Regions from separate parts of the Vagococcus jeotgali genome, predicted to be linked through region 1. Evidence: predicted binding sites of a transcription regulator. Region 1 holds the regulator's gene; the other holds the start of a gene.
What was found. The regulator HrcA, encoded in region 1, represses chaperone genes, less so after heat shock. The targets are predictions, from matches to a motif close to TTAGCACTCNNNNNNNNNGAGTGCTAA.
Positions count from the first base shown of each region.

Region 1 (10,133 bases):
GGATCATGGTAAAACAACACTTTTAGATACACTTAGAAATGCTAGAGTATCATTTGGTGAAGCCGGTGGTATTACGCAACATATTGGGGCATATCAAATTGATATTGACGGTAAACCTATTACGTTCCTAGATACACCAGGACATGCGGCTTTTACAAGTATGCGTGCACGTGGGGCTAGTATCACGGACATCACCATTTTAGTTGTAGCTGCTGATGACGGGGTTATGCCGCAAACTGTTGAGGCGATTAACCATGCTAAGGCTGCTGGTGTTCCAATTATTGTTGCAGTAAACAAGATTGATAAACCAGAAGCTAACGCTGAGCGTGTGATGCAAGAGTTGAGTGAATATGAATTAATTCCAGAAGCTTGGGGTGGGGATACAATTTTCGTTCCAATCTCAGCTAAATTCGGAGAAAATATTGATGAATTATTAGAAATGATTCTACTTGTTGCAGAAGTTGAGGATTTAAAAGCTGATCCAACACAACGTGCCATAGGTACTGTTATTGAAGCAAGACTTGATAAGAGTAAAGGACCTGTTGTCACACTTCTTGTTCAACAAGGAACACTACATATTCAAGATCCAATCGTCGTTGGTAATACTTATGGACGTGTTCGTGTTATGACAAATGATATTGGTCGCCGAGACAAAGAAGCCGGGCCAGCAACTCCGGTTGAAATCACTGGTTTAAATGATGTTCCTCAAGCAGGAGATCGTTTTGTAACCTTTGAAGATGAGAAAACAGCTCGTGCTGCTGGTGAGGAAAGAGCTAAACGTGCTCTACTAGAACAACGCCAAGTAAGTCAACGTGTCACACTTGATAACTTGTTTGAAAGCCTTAAAGATGGCGAGATGAAGGAAGTTAATGTTATAATCAAGGCAGATGTTCAAGGTTCAGCTGAAGCACTTGCAGCAAGTTTAACTAAAATTGATGTAGAAGGTGTTCGTGTGAAGATTGTTCATTCGGCAGTTGGAGCAATTAATGAGAGTGATATTACACTAGCATCAGCAAGTAATGCGATTATCGTTGGTTTTAACGTTCGACCAACACCGCAAGCTCGTACACAAGCCGAGCAAGAGCAAGTGGATATTCGCCTGCACCGTATTATCTACAAAGTAATTGAAGAAATCGAAACAGCAATGAATGGTATGTTAGATCCTGAGTTCGTTGAGAAAATTACTGGACAAATGATGATTCGTGAAACATATAATGTATCTAAAGTTGGAACAATTGCTGGTTGTTATGTGACAGACGGCTTTATCCGTCGTGATGGTGGTATTCGTTTAATTCGTAACGGTATTGTTATCCATGAAGGAAAATTAGCTAGTTTGAAGCGTTTTAAAGATGACGCAAAAGAAGTTAAACTTGGTTTTGAGTGTGGGGCTATGATCGAGAACTATAATGATGTTAAAATTGATGATGTCATTGAAGGCTATATTATGGAAGAAGTTAAAAAATAACCTTTTAATGCGTCATTAGGAGGAAAAATTATGGCAAACTATCGAGATCGTCGAGTAGCACAAGAAATTTTAAAAGAAGTTAATGACATTTTACGTAAAAAAGTCAGAGACCCAAGAGTTCAAGATGTGAATATCACTGATGTTAAAGTAACCGGAGACTTGCAACAAGCAACAATCTATTACAGTGTGTTGAGTGATAAAGAATCAAAAATTGAAGATGCAAAACAAGGGCTTGAAAAAGCTGCTGGTTTAATTCGTAAAGAGCTGGGCCAACGCCTAAGTATTTATAAAACGCCAGAAATTGAATTTGTTTTAGATGAGTCAGTGGCTTATGGTAGTCATATTGATGATTTGTTGAGAAACTTGAACAAAGATTAGTTATTTTTGATATCACTTAAATCCTAACTTATTGGGATTTAAGTGATATCTTTTTTTAATCATTTATTTTTATGATACACTAAATGAAAACAAGTGGAGGTTTTCTCATGATAAAGAATATAGGTATCGTAGGTACAGGTGATATTGCTACACAATTTGTAACGCAAATAGATACGAAAAAATATAACATTCATTCAGTTTTTAACCGAACGTCAAGATCTTTAATTAATTTTACCCAGATACATGATTTGACTAATGGTTACACTGATTATATGGAATTTTTGGATGATGATGCTTTGGAGTGTGTGTATATCGCTACACCTAATCAAACTCATTTTAAGTATGCTAAAGAAGCAATAGAAAAAGGTAAACACGTTTTATGTGAAAAAGTATTAGTCTTAACTGCTAGTGAAGCTAAAGAATTATATCGTTTAGCAAAAGAAAAAAATCTCGTTATTTTAGAAGCAGTCACTCTTTTTTATATGCCTTTGTATGAAGAAGTAAAACGTTTGATGCGAGATGGTGTTTTAGGTCAAATTAGTGGCGCAAACATTACATTTGGAAGTTGTAAAGAATATGATATCAATAATCGCTTTTTCTCATTAGAAAAAGGTGGAGGAGCTTTGTTTGATATTGGCCCTTACGGATTAAGCGCTGCTGTTTATTTACTTGGAACAGACTTAGACTTAGTTGCAACAAGTGCTGTCATGGCTAAAAGTGGTGTAGATGAAAAGTCAGTGACAATTTTACAAAACCCACAAGGTCAACAGGCAAGTATTCAATTATCATTTAGAGGTAAGATGCCAAAGCAAATTGTTTTAACTGGGGATGAGGGATACTTAATTATAAATGACTTCCCAAGAGCTGAAGTTGGTGTGGTAACGTTTAATGACGGCTCAACCAAAGTGATTGAAAAAGGTCATGCTAAAGATGTTTTTACTTATGAGATGGATATGCTAAATCATTTATCTAAGCGCCCTGAGACAAGTGAAGTACCAGATGTTCGAGATGTCAGTCTTAGAGTTTTAGAATTAATGGATGACATGAGAGAGTCTTGGGGATATAAATTATTTAAATAATAATTTCTTACTTTAAGAGGTTAACTTAGAATAGTTAGCCTCTTATTTATATGAGATAAATTTAACTTTAGGGAAACCATTTCAACTTATGCTATAATATTTGAGAGATTAAAAGAGAAATGGAGAACGTCAATGGAAGGTATTATTCCTTTATGGAAACCACGTGGAATGACAAGTCATGATTGTGTCTTTCAACTTCGTAAAATATTAAAAACAAAAAAAGTAGGTCATAGTGGTACACTTGATCCAGATGTAGATGGTATTTTACCAATTTGTATTGGAAAAGCCACAAAGGTAGTTGAGTATCTACAAGATTCTAATAAAATTTATACAGGAGAAATTACGTTAGGCTTTTCTACAGAAACAGAAGATGCGAGTGGAGAAGTTGTAGAAGTGACACCTGTAATAAGCCCAGTATCAGATGAAGAAATTGATGAAGCTATGACACAATTAACAGGTAAGATTAAGCAAGTACCACCTATGTACTCTGCTGTAAAAGTCAACGGTCGGAGACTTTATGATTATGCTAGAAATGGTGAAACAGTTGAAAGACCAATTAGAGATGCTAATATCTATTCATACAGACGTCTTAGTGAGTCTGTTTATAATGAAGTCAAACAAACTCAGTCATGGCGATTCGAGGTGGACTGTGGTAAGGGAACGTATGTGAGGACTTTATCTGTTGATACAGGTAAAAAGCTAGGATTTGCAGCCCATATGTCTGACTTAACAAGGTTAGCCAGTGGGGGATTTAGTGCTAGTGAGGCAGTGAGTCTTGATATGGTCAAAACGTGTGCTGAAGCTGACACATTAGATCAAGTCCTATATCCCTTAGAAAGAGCACTGAGCTCTTTTAAACGAATAGATTTGTCTGAGCAAGACTACTCTGTTATAAAAAATGGTTCCGTTGTTCCTCATACATTTTTCAAAGAACAGGTTAAAGGAGAGATAGTTGCTCTTTATTATCAGGATAAGGCAGTTAGTTTGTATGCTGATCATCCTAGTAAAGTAGGATATTTAAAACCTATGAAAGTACTACGAAACGATTAAAGGAGATTTTATTATGGAAATAATTCACATACACCATCCTTATGATACATCAAAAATTCCAAAAGGAGATGTTGTTTTAGCTTTAGGATTTTTTGATGGTGTTCACAAGGGACATCAAGAGGTCATCGAATTAGCAAAAGAAGAGGCCTTGAAAAAGAATGTTAAATTAGCAGTTATGACATTCAATCATCATCCCTCTGTAGTGTTTCAAAAGATTGATCATAAAAAAATGAAATACATTACAACAGTAGATCAAAAAGAAAAGCGTATGGCTAGCCTTGGTGTTGATATTCTTTATGTGATTGAGTTTACGTCATCATTTGCAAGTTTATCACCTCAAGCTTTTGTAGATGAGTACATGGTAGGGCTTCATGCGACAACTGTCGTAGCAGGATTTGACTACACATATGGCAAACCCGATGTTGCTAATATGACAGCTCTACCTACTTATGCTAAAGGTAGATTTGATATTATTGAAGTTGAGAAACTAAGCCGTTGTGATAAAAAAGTTAGTTCAACAAATATCCGTGAGATGATGAAAAAAGGTGATATTGAAAGTGCTAATGATTTTCTTGGCTACCACTATGAAACAAACGGTGTTGTTGTTCATGGTGATAAACGAGGACGCACTTTGGGGTTTCCAACAGCTAATATTAAAGTATCCCCATTATCTTTATTACCAGTGGCGGGTGTTTATGTCGTTAAAATAAAAGTTGCTGATACATGGTATAAGGGAATGGCTCAAATTGGATATAATATAACATTTGAAAGTAATAGACCTAAGACGATTGAAGTAAATATTTTAGATTTTAATGCTGATATATATGGTGAAAACGTATCAGTAGAATGGCTATATTATTTACGTGGTGAGAAGAAATTTGATGGTGTAGAAGACTTAATCACACAATTAGAGCAAGATGAGATTGATACAAGAGAGTATTTTAAGAAAATAGGTGATTAAGAATGACATCAGCATATATTCATATTCCTTTTTGTGAACATATCTGTTTTTATTGTGATTTCAATAAAGTGTTTATAGAAGGACAGCCAGTCGATGAATATATCGAGGCTTTACTAAAAGAAATAGAATTAACAAAAGAATTACACCCAAGTGACAAGACGGAAACAATTTATATTGGTGGTGGGACACCGACTTCTCTTTCAGCCAAGCAATTAGACCGACTTTTAGGTGGCGTTAGGCAGAGGCTACCATTTGATTCAAGTGATGAATTCACAGTAGAAGCTAATCCGGGAGATTTGACGATGGATAAAATTCATGTGATGCAAAAGTACGGGGTAAATAGGTTATCTATGGGGGTTCAGACCTTTGATGATCGTTTACTTAAAAAAATTGGAAGAAAGCATACAGCTCGTGACGTATTTGAAACCATGGCATTACTTGAAAAAGCCGATTTTAAAAATGTCAGTATTGACTTGATTTATGCACTACCCAATCAAACCATGGAAAGCTTTGAAGATACGTTGACAAAAGCTATTGATTTAGACTTACCACATTACTCTATGTACTCTTTGATTCTTGAAAATAAAACTATGTTCTACAATTGGGCAAGACAAGGTAGACTACATTTACCAGGTATTGATGTTGAAGGTGATATGTTTGAGCGTGCTATTGAGAGAATGGAAAAGGCTGGAAAAATTCAATATGAAGTTAGTAATTTTTCAGAACCAAATCAGGAGAGCCGTCATAATTTAGTTTATTGGAACAATGAACATTACTATGGTTTAGGAGCAGGAGCTAGTGGATATTTGGGTAATATTCGTTATAAAAATCATGGACCTATTCAGCATTATCTAGAACCATTAAGAAAAAATCAACTACCAATTATCACAACAGAAGATTTAAGTGTGAAGCATCAAATGGAAGAAGAACTCTTCTTAGGGCTTAGAAAAAGAAACGGAGTATCTATTGCTCATTTTGATGAAAAATTTCCACAAAAATTTGATGATGTTTACGGAATGGTAGTTCAGGACTTGATAAAGGATGGAATGGTTCAAGTTCAAAATGGTCACTTGTCTTTATCTGAAAAAGGATTGATTTTAGGTAATGATGTTTTTGAAAAATTTTTGCTTGATAAAGTTGATCATGCTACATAAAAAAAGATATGACAAAAAAGTTAGTTTTGAACTAGCTTTTTTTGTATATAATGTTTGGTCAACTTATCAAGTGTTGAATATTTCAATAAGTTAAATATCATTTCTTTAGCAGTAGAACAGAATAATAAAGATAATTTTTCTTTTAAAAAAAGCATAGTATGAGGTTATAAGAGCATAATCACGGATTTTAGCAGTCTTTAATCAAGAGTGCCAAAAAAAGAAGGGTTATGTGTTGACATTTATCTTAATCCTTGATATATTTATAACTGTAATTAGCACTTATAACTAAAGAGTGCTAAAAAGGAAGGTGATTCGCATGTTGAGCAATAGACAGAAGAACATCTTTCAACTATTGGTACAGTTATATGCGGATACCGATTCTCCTGTAGGGTCAAAAACCTTAATGAATAGTGGGATTAAAGCTAGCTCAGCAACGATTCGCAATGATTTATCGAAGTTAGAAGAGTATGGTCTGATACAAAAAATGCATACATCGTCTGGGCGAATTCCATCAATGCAAGGATATCGCTACTATGTTGATTATCTAATGCACCCTCAAGAATTAGATTCAGCTGATATTCAGCAAGTGAGGCAGTTATTTAATCACAACTTTAATGAAACAAATGATATCATTGAGCTAGCAGCTGATATTTTATCAGAACTAACAGGTTATACTGCTTTTTCTTTAGGACCTGAGGTAAAAGACAGGCGCTTGACAGGATTTCAATTCGTCCCTCTAAATGATAAACAATTAATGACTATTATTATTATTGATAAAGGTTATATTGAAAGCCAGGTGTTTTCAATACCTAATCATTTAACTCTTAATGATTTAGAGAAGGTCGTTGATATTATTCATGAACGTTTGTTAGGCGAAACCTTACTAAGTGTGTATCAAAAGCTTAGAACTGAGATACCTTTAGTTCTACAGAGGTACTTCAACAATTCTTCCAATATTTTATATTTGTTTGAAGATGTGTTTACCAGAGCATTTGATAGTCAAATTTATGTTGGTGGCGGAATGAATTTACTTAATTCTACTGCTGTCACGAATACTCAAGACTTTAAGTTAGTTTATTCTTTGCTAAATGACACAGATCAACTAGCTGATCTATTGCTTCTTGAAAAAGATAAAAAATTGAGTATTAAAATTGGCGATGAACTTAATAATCAATTCTTGCAAGATATGAGTTTAATAACAAATACTTACGATGTATTTGAAAAAGGAAAAGGGATTTTAGCGGTTTTAGGACCTGCAAATATGCCTTATCCTAAATTATTAGGTTTAATTGATGTTCTAGCTGATGAGGTATCATCTCATTTAGCATCCTATTATAGGCATTTAGAAAAATAGTATGAAACAAGTGAAAGGAGAGTAATCAGATTGAAGAACGATGAAGAAGTAGAATCAACTGAAGAATTAGAACAAGAAGTAACCTCTGAGGAAGTCGAAGTTGAAGACGTTGTTAGTGTTGAGGATACACTAAAAGCTGAATTATCTGACATGGAGGACAAATATTTACGCGCTCAAGCAGAAATTGTTAATATGCGTAACCGCCAAAAAAAAGAACGTGAGGACGCATCTAAGTACCGAGCGCAAGATTTAGCAAAAGAATTAATTCCAGCCTTAGATAATTTAGATCGTGCTTTAGAGATCGAAGTGGTTGATGAGCATGGTGAGAGTATGAAAAAAGGTATTGAGATGGTTCGTGAGAGTATGACTCACGCTTTTAAATCATCAGGTATCATTGAAATAGAATCTCTTGGACAACAATTTGATCCAAATCTTCATCAAGCAGTTCAAACTGTACCTGCAAGTGAAGGACAAAAGCCAGATGAAATTGTTCAAGTGTTGCAAAAAGGTTATACGTTACATGATAGAATTCTTAGACCAGCAATGGTTATTGTAGCTCAATAGTTATGTTAGAAAGTAAAAAATTATAAAAATTAAAATAGATAAAGGAGATATTTATTATGAGTAAAATTATTGGTATTGACTTAGGAACAACTAACTCAGCAGTCGCTGTATTAGAAGGTGGAGAAGCAAAAATCATCCCAAATCCAGAGGGAAATCGTACAACACCATCTGTTGTATCATTTAAAAATGGAGAAATTCAAGTTGGAGAAGTTGCTAAACGTCAAGCAGTAACTAACCCTGATACTATTTCATCAATTAAACGTCATATTGGTGAAGCTGGTTACAAAGTAGAAGCTGATGGTAAAAATTATACACCACAAGAAATTTCAGCGATGATTTTACAATACTTAAAAGGTTTTGCTGAAGATTATTTAGGTGAAAAAGTAGAAAAAGCTGTTATTACAGTACCTGCTTACTTTAATGATGCACAACGTCAAGCAACAAAAGATGCTGGTAAAATTGCTGGGTTAGAAGTAGAGCGTATTGTTAACGAGCCAACTGCAGCAGCACTTGCTTATGGTTTAGATAAAACAGATAGAGATGAAAAAGTATTAGTATTTGACCTTGGTGGTGGTACATTTGACGTATCTATCCTTGAATTAGGTGATGGCGTGTTTGATGTATTATCAACTGCTGGAGATAACAACTTAGGTGGCGATGATTTTGACGAAAAAATCATTGAATACTTAGTTGCTGAATTTAAAAAAGAAAATGGTATTGATTTATCACAAGATAAAATGGCCGTTCAACGTTTGAAAGATGTTGCTGAAAAAGCTAAAAAAGACTTATCAGGTGTATCAAGCACTCAAATTAGCTTACCATTTATTACAGCTGGTGAAGCTGGACCTCTACATTTAGAGATGACTCTAACTCGTGCTAAATTTGATGAATTAACTTCTGATTTAGTTGAAAGAACAAAAGTACCTGTTCGTCAAGCAATCAAAGATGCTGGTATTTCAACAGTTGATATTGATGAAGTTATCTTAGTTGGTGGATCAACTCGTATTCCTGCAGTAGTTGAAGCTGTACGTAAAGAAACTAACAAAGAGCCAAACAAATCAGTTAACCCTGATGAAGTAGTAGCAATGGGTGCTGCTATTCAAGGTGGAGTAATTACAGGTGATGTGAAAGATGTTGTTTTACTTGATGTAACACCTTTATCATTAGGTATTGAAACTATGGGTGGTGTGTTTACTAAATTAATTGACCGTAACACAACAATTCCAACAAGTAAATCACAAGTATTCTCTACAGCAGCTGATAACCAACCAGCAGTAGACATTCACGTGTTACAAGGTGAGCGTCCAATGGCTGTTGATAACAAAACATTAGGTCGTTTCCAATTAACTGATATTCCTGCAGCACCACGTGGTGTACCACAAATTGAAGTAACATTTGATATTGACAAAAATGGTATTGTAAACGTAAGTGCTAAAGACTTAGGAACTCAAAAAGAACAAACAATTACTATTAAATCATCTTCAGGTTTAACTGATGAAGAAATTGAAAAAATGGTTAAAGATGCTGAAGCTAATGCTGAATCAGATAAAGAGCGTAAAGAAGAAGTTGACTTACGTAACGATATTGATGCTCTATTATTCTCAGTTGATAAAACTTTAGGTGAATTAGAAGGTAAAGTGGATGCTGATGAAGTAAGCAAAGCTGAAGCAAAACGTGATGAGCTTAAAGCTGCAGTTGAAGCTAATAATATTGAAGAAATGAAAGTTAAACGTGATGAATTAAATGAAATTGTTCAAGCGTTAACTGTTAAATTATATGAACAAGCTGCTCAACAACAAGCTGAAGAAAACCCAGAAGCTGCTCAAAGTGGTGCTGATGATGTTGTTGATGCTGATTTTGAAGAAATTAATGATGATGAAAAATAATGATTAATGATGAAAAAGCCGAAGCATTGCGCTTTTGGCTTTTTCGTTTGAAAATCTGAATTTTGAGTTCTAAAAACATAGAAATTATGGTATGATTTAATCGATTTAGTTGTTTTAAACAGAAGATGGAGGGTTAGTTAATGGCCAAAAGAGATTATTATGAAGTTTTAGGAGTATCTAAAACGGCAACAGATGATGAGATAAAAAAAGCCTATCGAAAACTATCCAAAAAATATCATCCA
Region 1 covers NZ_CP142146.1:1,364,990-1,375,122, reverse strand. Annotated here, with positions in the region: partial or broken gene infB (translation initiation factor IF-2) at 1-1,465, shown strand, start outside; gene rbfA (30S ribosome-binding factor RbfA) at 1,496-1,843, shown strand; gene VSF34_RS06920 (Gfo/Idh/MocA family protein) at 1,951-2,922, shown strand; gene truB (tRNA pseudouridine(55) synthase TruB) at 3,055-3,972, shown strand; gene ribF (riboflavin biosynthesis protein RibF) at 3,986-4,933, shown strand; gene hemW (radical SAM family heme chaperone HemW) at 4,936-6,087, shown strand; gene hrcA (heat-inducible transcriptional repressor HrcA) at 6,404-7,441, shown strand; gene grpE (nucleotide exchange factor GrpE) at 7,466-8,005, shown strand; gene dnaK (molecular chaperone DnaK) at 8,062-9,891, shown strand; gene dnaJ (molecular chaperone DnaJ) at 10,032-10,133, shown strand, end outside.

Region 2 (10,133 bases), 370 kb from region 1:
CCACTAGAAATCGTTGAAATTTGCGTGTCAACTTTTTCTCCTAATTTCATTACAGAACCTTTACCAAAATCTTTTTCTATTTTCTTTAAAGCAGCATCTAAGGCTGCTTGGCGATTATCTGACATATGTAATACCTCCAGTTTCATTTCTCTTCACTTGTTATCATACTTTTTTTAAATAGAAAAAGCAATAGGAAAGCGAACAAATATTCGCTTTTATTTTACTGCATTGCGAATTAAGTTATAGCCATGCTTTAAGGCTCCATTTTTAATATATGCCAAATCACGTTTAATAACTCGTTCTTCTTTTATAATGTTATCTTTGCTAATAAGGCTAAAATAAATAATTCCCTCAGGCAAGCGCTCTTCAACTTTTGATAGATCTCCTAGAATGACTAAACAATAATTTGAGCCAAACAACCGATTTCCTAATTTGCCAATTAAAGTATCCATCTCTTTAGCTTCAGCTATTAGATTTGCAGCTAGTACTTTTTCAAGTGCTTTTATATTAGGGACTGCGATAGACCCTACTAAAACACCTTTAGCACTTGATGTGTGAGTCCCTTGTAAATAGATATCACCACCTGTTACTAAGTCAATAATTGATAACGTTTTGTTTTTCCGAGATAGCTCATTTATAGCAACCTCTTGAATAGTCAGATTTTCTCCGTAACCATAGAAAAATTCCCCAACTTTTTCCATAATACTTACTTCCATCTTATCAAGTAACACTTTGGCATCAACGTCCGTCACAGCTTGTGCGGTAATTCTTAACATCACTTCATTTGACTTAGCATAAGGTGCTATAGTGGGATTGCTTTGATGGTCAATCAATTCAGCTAAATCTGTCACAATTTGAGACTCTCCAATATTAATAAAACGAAAATACCTTGATTTTAAATGTAGGTGACTTGGTGATAACTCTATTAAAAGCGGGATAACTTCTTGCCTAAACATCGTCTCTAATTCCCTTGGTGGTCCAGGTAGCGTTAAATAATAAGTATCTCGATGCTTAATAAGTGAACCACAAGCCAGGCCAGTTGGATTTTGGATTGTTACGCCATCAGCAAAAGTTAGTGCTTGCTTTTTATTGTTTTCTGGCATGATTTTATCAGTAGATGAAAACAAATGAGTAATCTTCTCAAGAGCTACTTCATCATACACTAAGTTTTCTCCAATAAATTTACTCAAACTCTCTTTTGTTAAATCATCTGTTGTTGGTCCTAAACCACCACATAAAATAACTAATTCACTTCTTGATGAAGCTAGCTTGATTGTTTCAAGTAGCCGATTTTGATTATCGCCAACTGTCGTTTCAAAATAAACCTCATAACCTAAATCTGCTAGTTCTTTTGATAAGAAAGCGCCGTTCGTATTAATAATTTGTCCCAGTAATAATTCTGTACCGACTATAATTAACTCTGTTTTCATATCCATCCCCCACTACTTATAAAATACGCTAATCTTATTTCATTCTATCACAGACTTTCAACGAACATATTTTTAAAAACTTCTATTAACCTCATTTTGATACTGTGTGATATTATTCGCAATTTTTCATTTAACCCTCATGCTAGAGTGATAAATTCCTAAAAATACAAGCTTTATTATTGATTTTATCAGCCATCACAGGTATTCTTATGAATGAAATAGGCAAAGTTCTATTAAGGAAAAAAGTGAGGAATTGAACGATATGAAAGAAACAAATATTCCAAAGGCAACTGCCAAAAGGCTTCCATTATACTATAGATACTTGAAATTTTTACATACGTCGGGGAAAAAAAAGGTATCATCAACTGAATTAAGTGAAGCGATTAAAGTAGATAGTGCTACTATCCGTCGTGATTTTTCTTATTTTGGAGAGTTGGGAAAACGTGGTTATGGTTATGACGTCGAAAAATTGATGGATTTTTTTGCTAAAACACTTAGTGAAGACCGTTTAACTAATGTTGCTTTAGTCGGTGTTGGTAACTTAGGACATGCCTTAATTAATTACAGATTTCATCAAAGTAACAGTATTCGTATTAGTGCTGCCTTTGACGTTAAAGAAGATATTGTTGGACGTATATTAGATGGTGTCCCTGTTTATCATTCTGATGAGTTGATTGAACAAATCAGTGATCAACATATTGAAGTCGCTATTCTAACTGTCCCACCAGAATCAGCTCAAGAAAATGCTGAAAAATTGGTTGAGGCTGGTATCAAAGGGATTATGAATTTTACACCTATTAGTTTAGATGTTCCAAAAGGTGTTCAAATTCAAAATGTTGATTTAACTAATGAAATGCAAACATTAATTTACTTCTTATCAAATTATAACGAAGAGTAAAAAGAGGTTCTGTAGTACCCACACACCCCACAAAGTTAGAACTAAACATCTAACCTTGTGGGGTGTATTTTTTTATTTTAGTTAAATATTAAATAAAATAACTAATAAATTCATTCCAACATGAGCTATTATTGGTGAGATGAGACTTTTTGAGTAATGGTAAATGAAATAAAATAAAATGCCTAATCCTGTGTAAGTTAAAATATGTCCCCCGCCATGCATCAAAGCAAATAAAAGCGAACTGATCAAAATAGAAAAAGTTACAGGTAACTTTTGATTTAGAAAATTAATCATACTATAACGAAATACACACTCTTCCATAATAGGAACAAATACAATCGGAATAAGTAACAACCAACTATTTCCTTGACTAATAGGCAATTGATTTAGCATATTAAAAGGAATTTGTGTCCTTTGGATAACAAAATGACTCAACCAAATCATAAAAAATTGAAATAAAACTCCTACTAACATACCAAATATACCACTTAATAAAATTTTACTAGTCAACACTTTTGATAAACTAATTTTTTGAGCCGTTTGATAATATATATATACGACTAAACTGGTACATATCATATAAATTAACAGTATTATCACTATTTGAATTAGTAAGTTAGGAAAAAATGCGGTGACATATACCGGCATATTAATGGCGAACAGAAAGAAAAAAACACTCCAAAGCATATTTTTATTAATCGACATAAACTAACCCCTCTCACTTCTAAAATATAATAGCATACTCTTTAAAAATATGCGCATTTTACTTGCAAAAAAAATAGTTAATAGGTATTATAGTAAGTGTAATTAGCACTTGAATATATCGAGTGCTAAAATTTGAAATATTACGGGGGGATACACATTGTTAAAACCATTAGGAGATCGTGTTATGATTAAGGTACAAGAAGCAGAGGAAACTACTGCTAGCGGGTTGGTATTAACATCTGCATCAAAAGAAAAATCTCAAACAGGAACAATTGTTGCTATTGGAAATGGACGTACATTAGATAATGGAACAGTTTTACCTATGAGTGTTGAAGTCGGTCAAACCGTCGTATTTGAAAAATATACTGGTCAAGAAATCACAGATGCAGGCGAAGATTTCTTAATTCTTCATGAACAAGATATCATCGCAATCGTAGAATAATAAATAAAAAAAATTAACGAGGTGGAATAATATGGGAAAAGATATTAAATTTTCTGAAGACGCACGTAGCTCAATGATGCGTGGTGTTGATACACTAGCAGATATTGTAAAAGTAACATTAGGACCTAAAGGACGTAATGTGGTTTTAGATAAATCATTTGGTTCACCACTCATCACAAATGACGGGGTGACAATTGCTAAAGAGGTAGAATTAGAAGACCGCTTTGAGAACATGGGAGCTCAATTAGTAGCTGAAGTTGCATCAAAAACAAATGACATTGCTGGAGATGGTACAACGACTGCTACTGTGTTAACTCAAGCGATTGTTCGTGAAGGGTTAAAAAATGTGACAGCTGGAGCTAATCCTATTGGAATTCGTACAGGAATTGAAATGGCAACTAAAGAAGCTGTTAAAGCATTACATGACTTATCTCAACAAGTCGATTCTAAAGAATCAATTGCTCAAGTTGCAGCTGTTTCTTCTGGTAGTGACACTGTAGGTACTTTGATTTCTGAGGCTATGGCTAAAGTTGGTAACGACGGAGTTATTACAATTGAGGAATCTAAAGGAATTGAAACAGAATTAGAAGTTGTTGAGGGGATGCAATTTGATCGTGGGTACTTATCTCAATATATGGTAACAGACAATGACAAAATGGAAGCTGTTTTAGAAAGTCCATATATTTTAATTACAGATAAAAAAATCTCTAATATCCAAGATATTTTACCTTTACTTGAACAAATTTTACAACAAAACAAACCATTAGTTATTATTGCTGATGATGTTGACGGGGAAGCTCTACCTACTCTTGTCTTAAATAAAATTAGAGGAACATTCAATGTCGCAGCTGTCAAAGCACCAGGTTTTGGCGATAGACGTAAAGAGATGCTTGAAGACATTGCTGTTTTAACTGGTGGTACAGTTATCACTGAAGAATTAGGTTTAGACCTAAAAGATACAACTTTAGAAGCTTTAGGAAGTGCAAGTAAAGTTGTTATTACAAAAGATACAACAACAATTGTTGAAGGAAATGGTAATAAAGAAGCTATTAAAAACCGCGTTGAATTAATCCGTTCTCAAGCAGCTGATACAACATCAGAATTTGACCGTGAAAAATTACAAGAACGCTTAGCTAAATTATCTGGTGGTGTTGCTGTTGTTAAAGTCGGAGCAGCTACTGAAACAGAATTAAAAGAGTTAAAATTACGTATTGAAGATGCGCTTAATGCAACTCGTGCTGCTGTTGAAGAAGGCATCGTTCCTGGTGGAGGTACAGCTTTTGTCAATGTACTTGAAAAAGTATCTAATGTAAAAGCAGACGGTGATGAGCAAACTGGGATTAATATTGTCCTACGTGCATTAGAAGAGCCTGTTCGTCAAATCGCAGAAAATGCTGGAATGGAAGGCTCTGTTATTGTTGACAAGCTAAAACATGCTAAGCCTGGTATAGGTTATAACGCTAAAACAAATGAGTGGGTAAACATGATTGAAGCAGGTATTGTCGATCCAACTAAAGTAAGTCGCTCAGCTTTACAAAATGCTGCAAGTGTTGCTGCTTTATTATTAACTACTGAGGGTGTTATTGCAGATGTTAAATCTAATGACCTGCCTCCTATGCCAGGTGGTATGGATCCATCAATGATGGGCGGTATGATGTAAACTCTTTAAAAGACTTACGTTGATATAAAAAGAACCACATGAGGATTTTACTCTCATGTGGTTTTTTGATGTGGAATGTGATGTGAACTAGTTAACTTTCTTTTTGAGAGTGTAATATAAACCGTGTAAGTAACCTACCATCCTAGGTAGTGGGTTGCTTCGCGGTTTTTCTTTTTTTACAATAGATTAAAGGAGTGGTAAGTCATGACAAAAAAGAAAAAAGATCAAAAATCAGCGAAGTTAGCTCAATCAATTATTGATGCCTATCAACCAGAATCGGTTGAAGACATGCAAGAAGCCCTAAAAGATGTTTTTGGACCGATGTTTGAAGCAATGCTTCGTGGAGAATTAGATAATCATTTAGGTTATGAGAATCAGTCAAGACAAGAAAAAGAAACTCAAAACAGACGGAATGGATATGGAAATAAAAAATTAAAAACAAGTTTTGGTGAATTAGACATTCAGGTTCCTAGAGATAGAGACGCTTCTTTTGAGCCAGAAATTATTCCTAAAAGAAGCAGAGACGTTTCAAGTATTGAAGGAAAAGTTCTTTCTATGTATGCCAAAGGCATGAGTCAACGAGATATTGCCTCGACAATTGAAGATATTTATGGTTTTACTATTTCTCATGATATGGTGTCGGATATCACAGATCAAATATTACCAGAACTTGAGGAATGGCAAATCAGACCTCTGGCCAAATGCTATGCCTTCTTGTTTGTCGATTGTATGTATGTCACTCTAAGAGAAAATTATGAAGTGAAAGAATGTGCGGTGTATACAATTCTTGGTTATGATTTAAAAGGAAATAAAGAAATTCTAGGTCTTTGGCTAAATCAAACAGAATCGAAAAATAGATGGATGCAGATTTTTGATGAGATTAAAGAGCGTGGCGTTGAAGATATTTTGTTTATTTCAATGGATGGTGTATCAGGGCTTGAAAATGGAGCCAAAGCTATTTTCCCAGGTGTTGTCGTTCAACGTTGTCTGGTCCATTTAGTTAGAAATGCCCTTCGTTATGTGCCAAGTAAAAGTTATAAAGAGGTTTGTAAGGATATGAAGTCTTTTTACAGTGCCTCCTCTTTAAAAGCGGCTCAAACAGCTTTTGATACCTTTCAAACAAAGTGGGCAGTCTATCCTGGAGCTATTGATGTTTGGAAAAGAAATTTCCACCATGTCGAACAATTATTTGATTACGGCTCAGCTATTCGAAAAATAATGTACACGACAAATGCTGTAGAAAGTGTTCACTCTAGTTTCCGCAAGGTAACTAAAAAAGGAGCTTTCCCTAATGAGAATGCCCTTCTTAAGCTATTATATCTTCGAGTGAAAGAACTTCAAAGTAAATGGGAAGGTGGGCATGTTCATAATTGGGCTATGGTGCTTAACCAATTAACGGTCAACGACTCTTTTTCAAAACGTGTCGAAAAATATAATCGTTACTAATCAAAATAAGTGAGACATATAAAATTTGACAACGAGTCTCTCGTCCTGCGATTTTTTATCGGGACAAGAGGTTTATTAAAAATACCCTCTTATTCCTAGAGATTATCACAGGACGACTCATTGTCAAATTGAGTTTCTATTTTTATTTTTAAGGAATTTACACACTTAACTTGACAAACCCTTCTTTTTATTCTTAATAGTTCCTCTTCTTCTTTAATAAAATCTTTTCTTACTTCTTTTTTTACTTCTGAAAAAAAGCCCAAAATATTATCATCGGGATTAAAACAATGTGTAATCTCATCTTCAACCTTATAATAAACTTGACCTTCGAATTTAATATCAGGATTATTAAGTACAAGTTTTTTGACACTTTTATCTACTTTCTTTAAATCTTCTCTTATAGCATCAATATAATCAAAATAAATTTTAATTACACACCTATTATAATCTGCAATTGTATATTGGTTGCGTCAAGAATTATGTGTAAATGGAAAATCCATTCCATTATTTTAAGTTAAAACATTGATTCTAATGTATCTTGAATTTCCTTAAATCCTTTATGCACTCTACCTAAAAACTTTTGGTTATATTCATTGAACTGAGAAACAAGGAATCTCTCCAGAGATTCTTCATTAGGAAATTGTTCTTTTCTCTTTGTATATTTTTTTAACTGTTTATTGAATCCCTCAATCAAGTTAGTTGAGTAGATAGTTCTTCTGATTGATGGCGGGAAGTTATAGAAAGTTAATATAGCAGGATTCATGAGTAACTTCACAACTCGTGGATACTGCTTTTTCCATTTTTCTGTCATAAAAGTTACTTGTTCAATTGCTTCCTCTTTTGAAAGAGCTTGATAGACAGTTTTAAAATCATCACAGATTTCTTTTCTATCCTTAACACGAACTTTATGAGCAATATTTCTAGAGACATGAACACAACATTGTTGAAATTGAGCATTTGGATAGACACTATGGATGCTATCGTGAATACCGTTTAAACCATCAGTTACAACTAATAAAACCTCTTCTAAACCACGGTCTTTTAGGTCTTGAAGTATCTCTTTCCAAATGTAGGCAGATTCAGTTGGAGCAATAGTAAATCCTAGAACTTCTTTGGTTCCATCTAACCGGATACCAATTACTATGTAAATAGCTTCTTTTGCTACGGTTTTCCTTTTTACTGGAATATGAGTAGCATCCATAAAAATAACTGAGTATTTAGCCTCTAAAGTTCTTTCTTTAAAAGCTAAAACATCTTCAGATACAATTTTACTTATGTTTGAAATAGTTTGTGGCGTGTAATAATGACCATACATCTTTTCAATTAAATCAGAGATTTCAGACATCGTTATTCCTTTTTGAAATAGCTGAATAATAGTCGTTTCTAAAGAGTCATTGGTTCTTTTATAAGCAGGTAATGTTTGTTGAGAAAACTCACCATTCCTATCTCTAGGGATTACTAAATTTAGTTCTCCATACTCCGTTTTAAATGAACGTGAATAATTCCCATTTCGGGAATTACCTGAATTAAATCCAGATCTATCATATTTTTCATAGTCAAGAAATGCTGTCAGTTCAGCTTTTAATAATGAATTAATAGCTAGCTCTAGATGATGGCGAAACAAATCATCCAAATCACCTTTATTGATTAGTGTTTCCATAATTTCTGTAGTAAAATTATTCATGAGAAAGTCCTCCTATAAAATTTTTGTGTGGTAACTTTAATTTTACAGAATGGACTTTCTTTTTTTCTACCCTAAATTTCTATTTACACAAAATATTTTACGCTATCTGTATATTGAATTGGCAACACTTTTCTGTACAAAAATTATACGGTCTTTATTTTATTTAGATAGTTATTCTATGTTCTGCTAAATAACCTGTTTCAACTCCCAATCTAAACGGTAATTAATCGGGGATTGATAGCCAAGCTTGCCATGTTTTCTAAACTTGTTCCACCAATTGACATAATCCATTAACTCATATTGTAGTTCAAACAATGAGTCAAAAGATTGTTGGTAAATAAACTCAATTTTAAAAGCTCGATAGGTTGCTTCTGCCACAGCGTTGTCATAGGGGCAGCCAGGACGTGATAAAGACCGTTTTATCTGAAACACATCCAATAATTCATCAATACTTTGGTTATCAAATTCTTTTCCTCGGTCTGTATGAAAAATTTCAACATCATCTAATGGCTGTTCAATCGTTCCGATTGCCTGTAGCACAAGGTCCACAGATTTGTTAGGACCACTAGAATGCCCAACTATTTCTCGATTGAACAAATCGAGAATAAAGCAGACATAATGCCACTTTTTGCCTACTTTAACATAGGTTAAATCTGTCACTAAAGCTTCCATAGGTTGCATTTTATCAAATTGACGTGATAAAACATTATCGATTTTCTGTTCATTTTTAGTCGTTGCTTGAGGTTTAAATTTCAGTGTTGTGTAGCTTGAAATGAAATTAAACTTATTCATGATTCGTCGTATCCTTCTTCTTGAAACAATTAATCCTTGATCGTTTAAATCATCTTTAATTCTTCTTGCTCCGTAGGAGTTACGGCTATCTGTAAATGACTCAATGACTGCTTTTTCAACAATAGCTTCTGATTTTTTTCTTTTGACTTCATAATAATAAGCCCCACGAGAAATTTCTAATTTTCGACACATCGCTGATACACTATACTTCTTTTTGTTTTCCCTAACAACTTCTACTTTCGTCCGAATATCAGCGCCGCTTGCTTTAAAATATCATTCTCCATCATCAGTTCTTTATTTAGTTTTCGTCATTCACGCAACTCTTTTTCTTCTGGTGTCAAATTATCTTTCTCTTTGAATGATCCTGACTGATTATATTGTTTTACCCATTTATCAAAGGTTGATGGTGTCAGGTCATATTCTCTTAAAATATCTTTTCTAGGTTTTCCTGATTTATGCAGTTCCACCATTTGTTTCTTAAATGATTCTTTGAAGGTCCGTCTTGGTTTTCTGTTAGTTGTCATGAAATAAGCTCCTACTTTGTTTTTTATTAAGTATAGACACCTTATCTTTATTGTTCAACTAAGTGTAACCTATTCATATAAATAAGATATATGTGGATTATTGTCTAATTCCTTTACTATCTCTTCCTTAATTTCCCCCATTTCTTTTAATAAAGATTTATTTAATTTTATATGAGGCTTGCTCAATATCTCATCTAAATTAAAACTCACACGACCTTCATTAACTTCTACTGGTAAATGTCCATGTTGAGAATAATGGCTCTTCGTCAAATCGTGTTGATATTTAAAAATTGATAAAATAAGGGCATTAGAAGAAGGGGGATTTTTCCTCCTTCTTCTTTTTAATTAAATTGAAATGATTGACCTTGAATAAGGAAAATCCGTCGCTTAAAAGTTAAGAAATTTCGGTAACCATAGGCTGTTCGTTTGATAGCTTTGATTCGGTTGTTAATTCCTTCTAAAAAACCATTTGAATAAGAATAATTTAAAGCATTGGTAACACCTTGCCTGAAGGTTTGGAATGTTTTGAATTTGGCTTTAAATTCCTTAGGA
Region 2 covers NZ_CP142146.1:1,734,203-1,744,335, forward strand. Annotated here, with positions in the region: gene recA (recombinase RecA) at 1-125, opposite strand, end outside; gene VSF34_RS08615 (CinA family nicotinamide mononucleotide deamidase-related protein) at 216-1,430, opposite strand; gene VSF34_RS08620 (redox-sensing transcriptional repressor Rex) at 1,693-2,328, shown strand; gene VSF34_RS08625 (CPBP family intramembrane glutamic endopeptidase) at 2,410-2,907, opposite strand; gene groES (co-chaperone GroES) at 3,191-3,475, shown strand; gene groL (chaperonin GroEL) at 3,507-5,135, shown strand; gene VSF34_RS08640 (IS256 family transposase) at 5,340-6,581, shown strand; gene VSF34_RS08645 (IS256 family transposase) at 7,096-8,265, opposite strand; partial or broken gene VSF34_RS08650 (IS3 family transposase) at 8,452-9,581, opposite strand; gene VSF34_RS08655 (hypothetical protein) at 9,651-9,851, opposite strand; gene VSF34_RS08660 (ISL3 family transposase) at 9,923-10,133, opposite strand, start outside.
Region 2: a site for HrcA is predicted at 3,136-3,162, ahead of groES (co-chaperone GroES). Genes of this name have one in related genera too.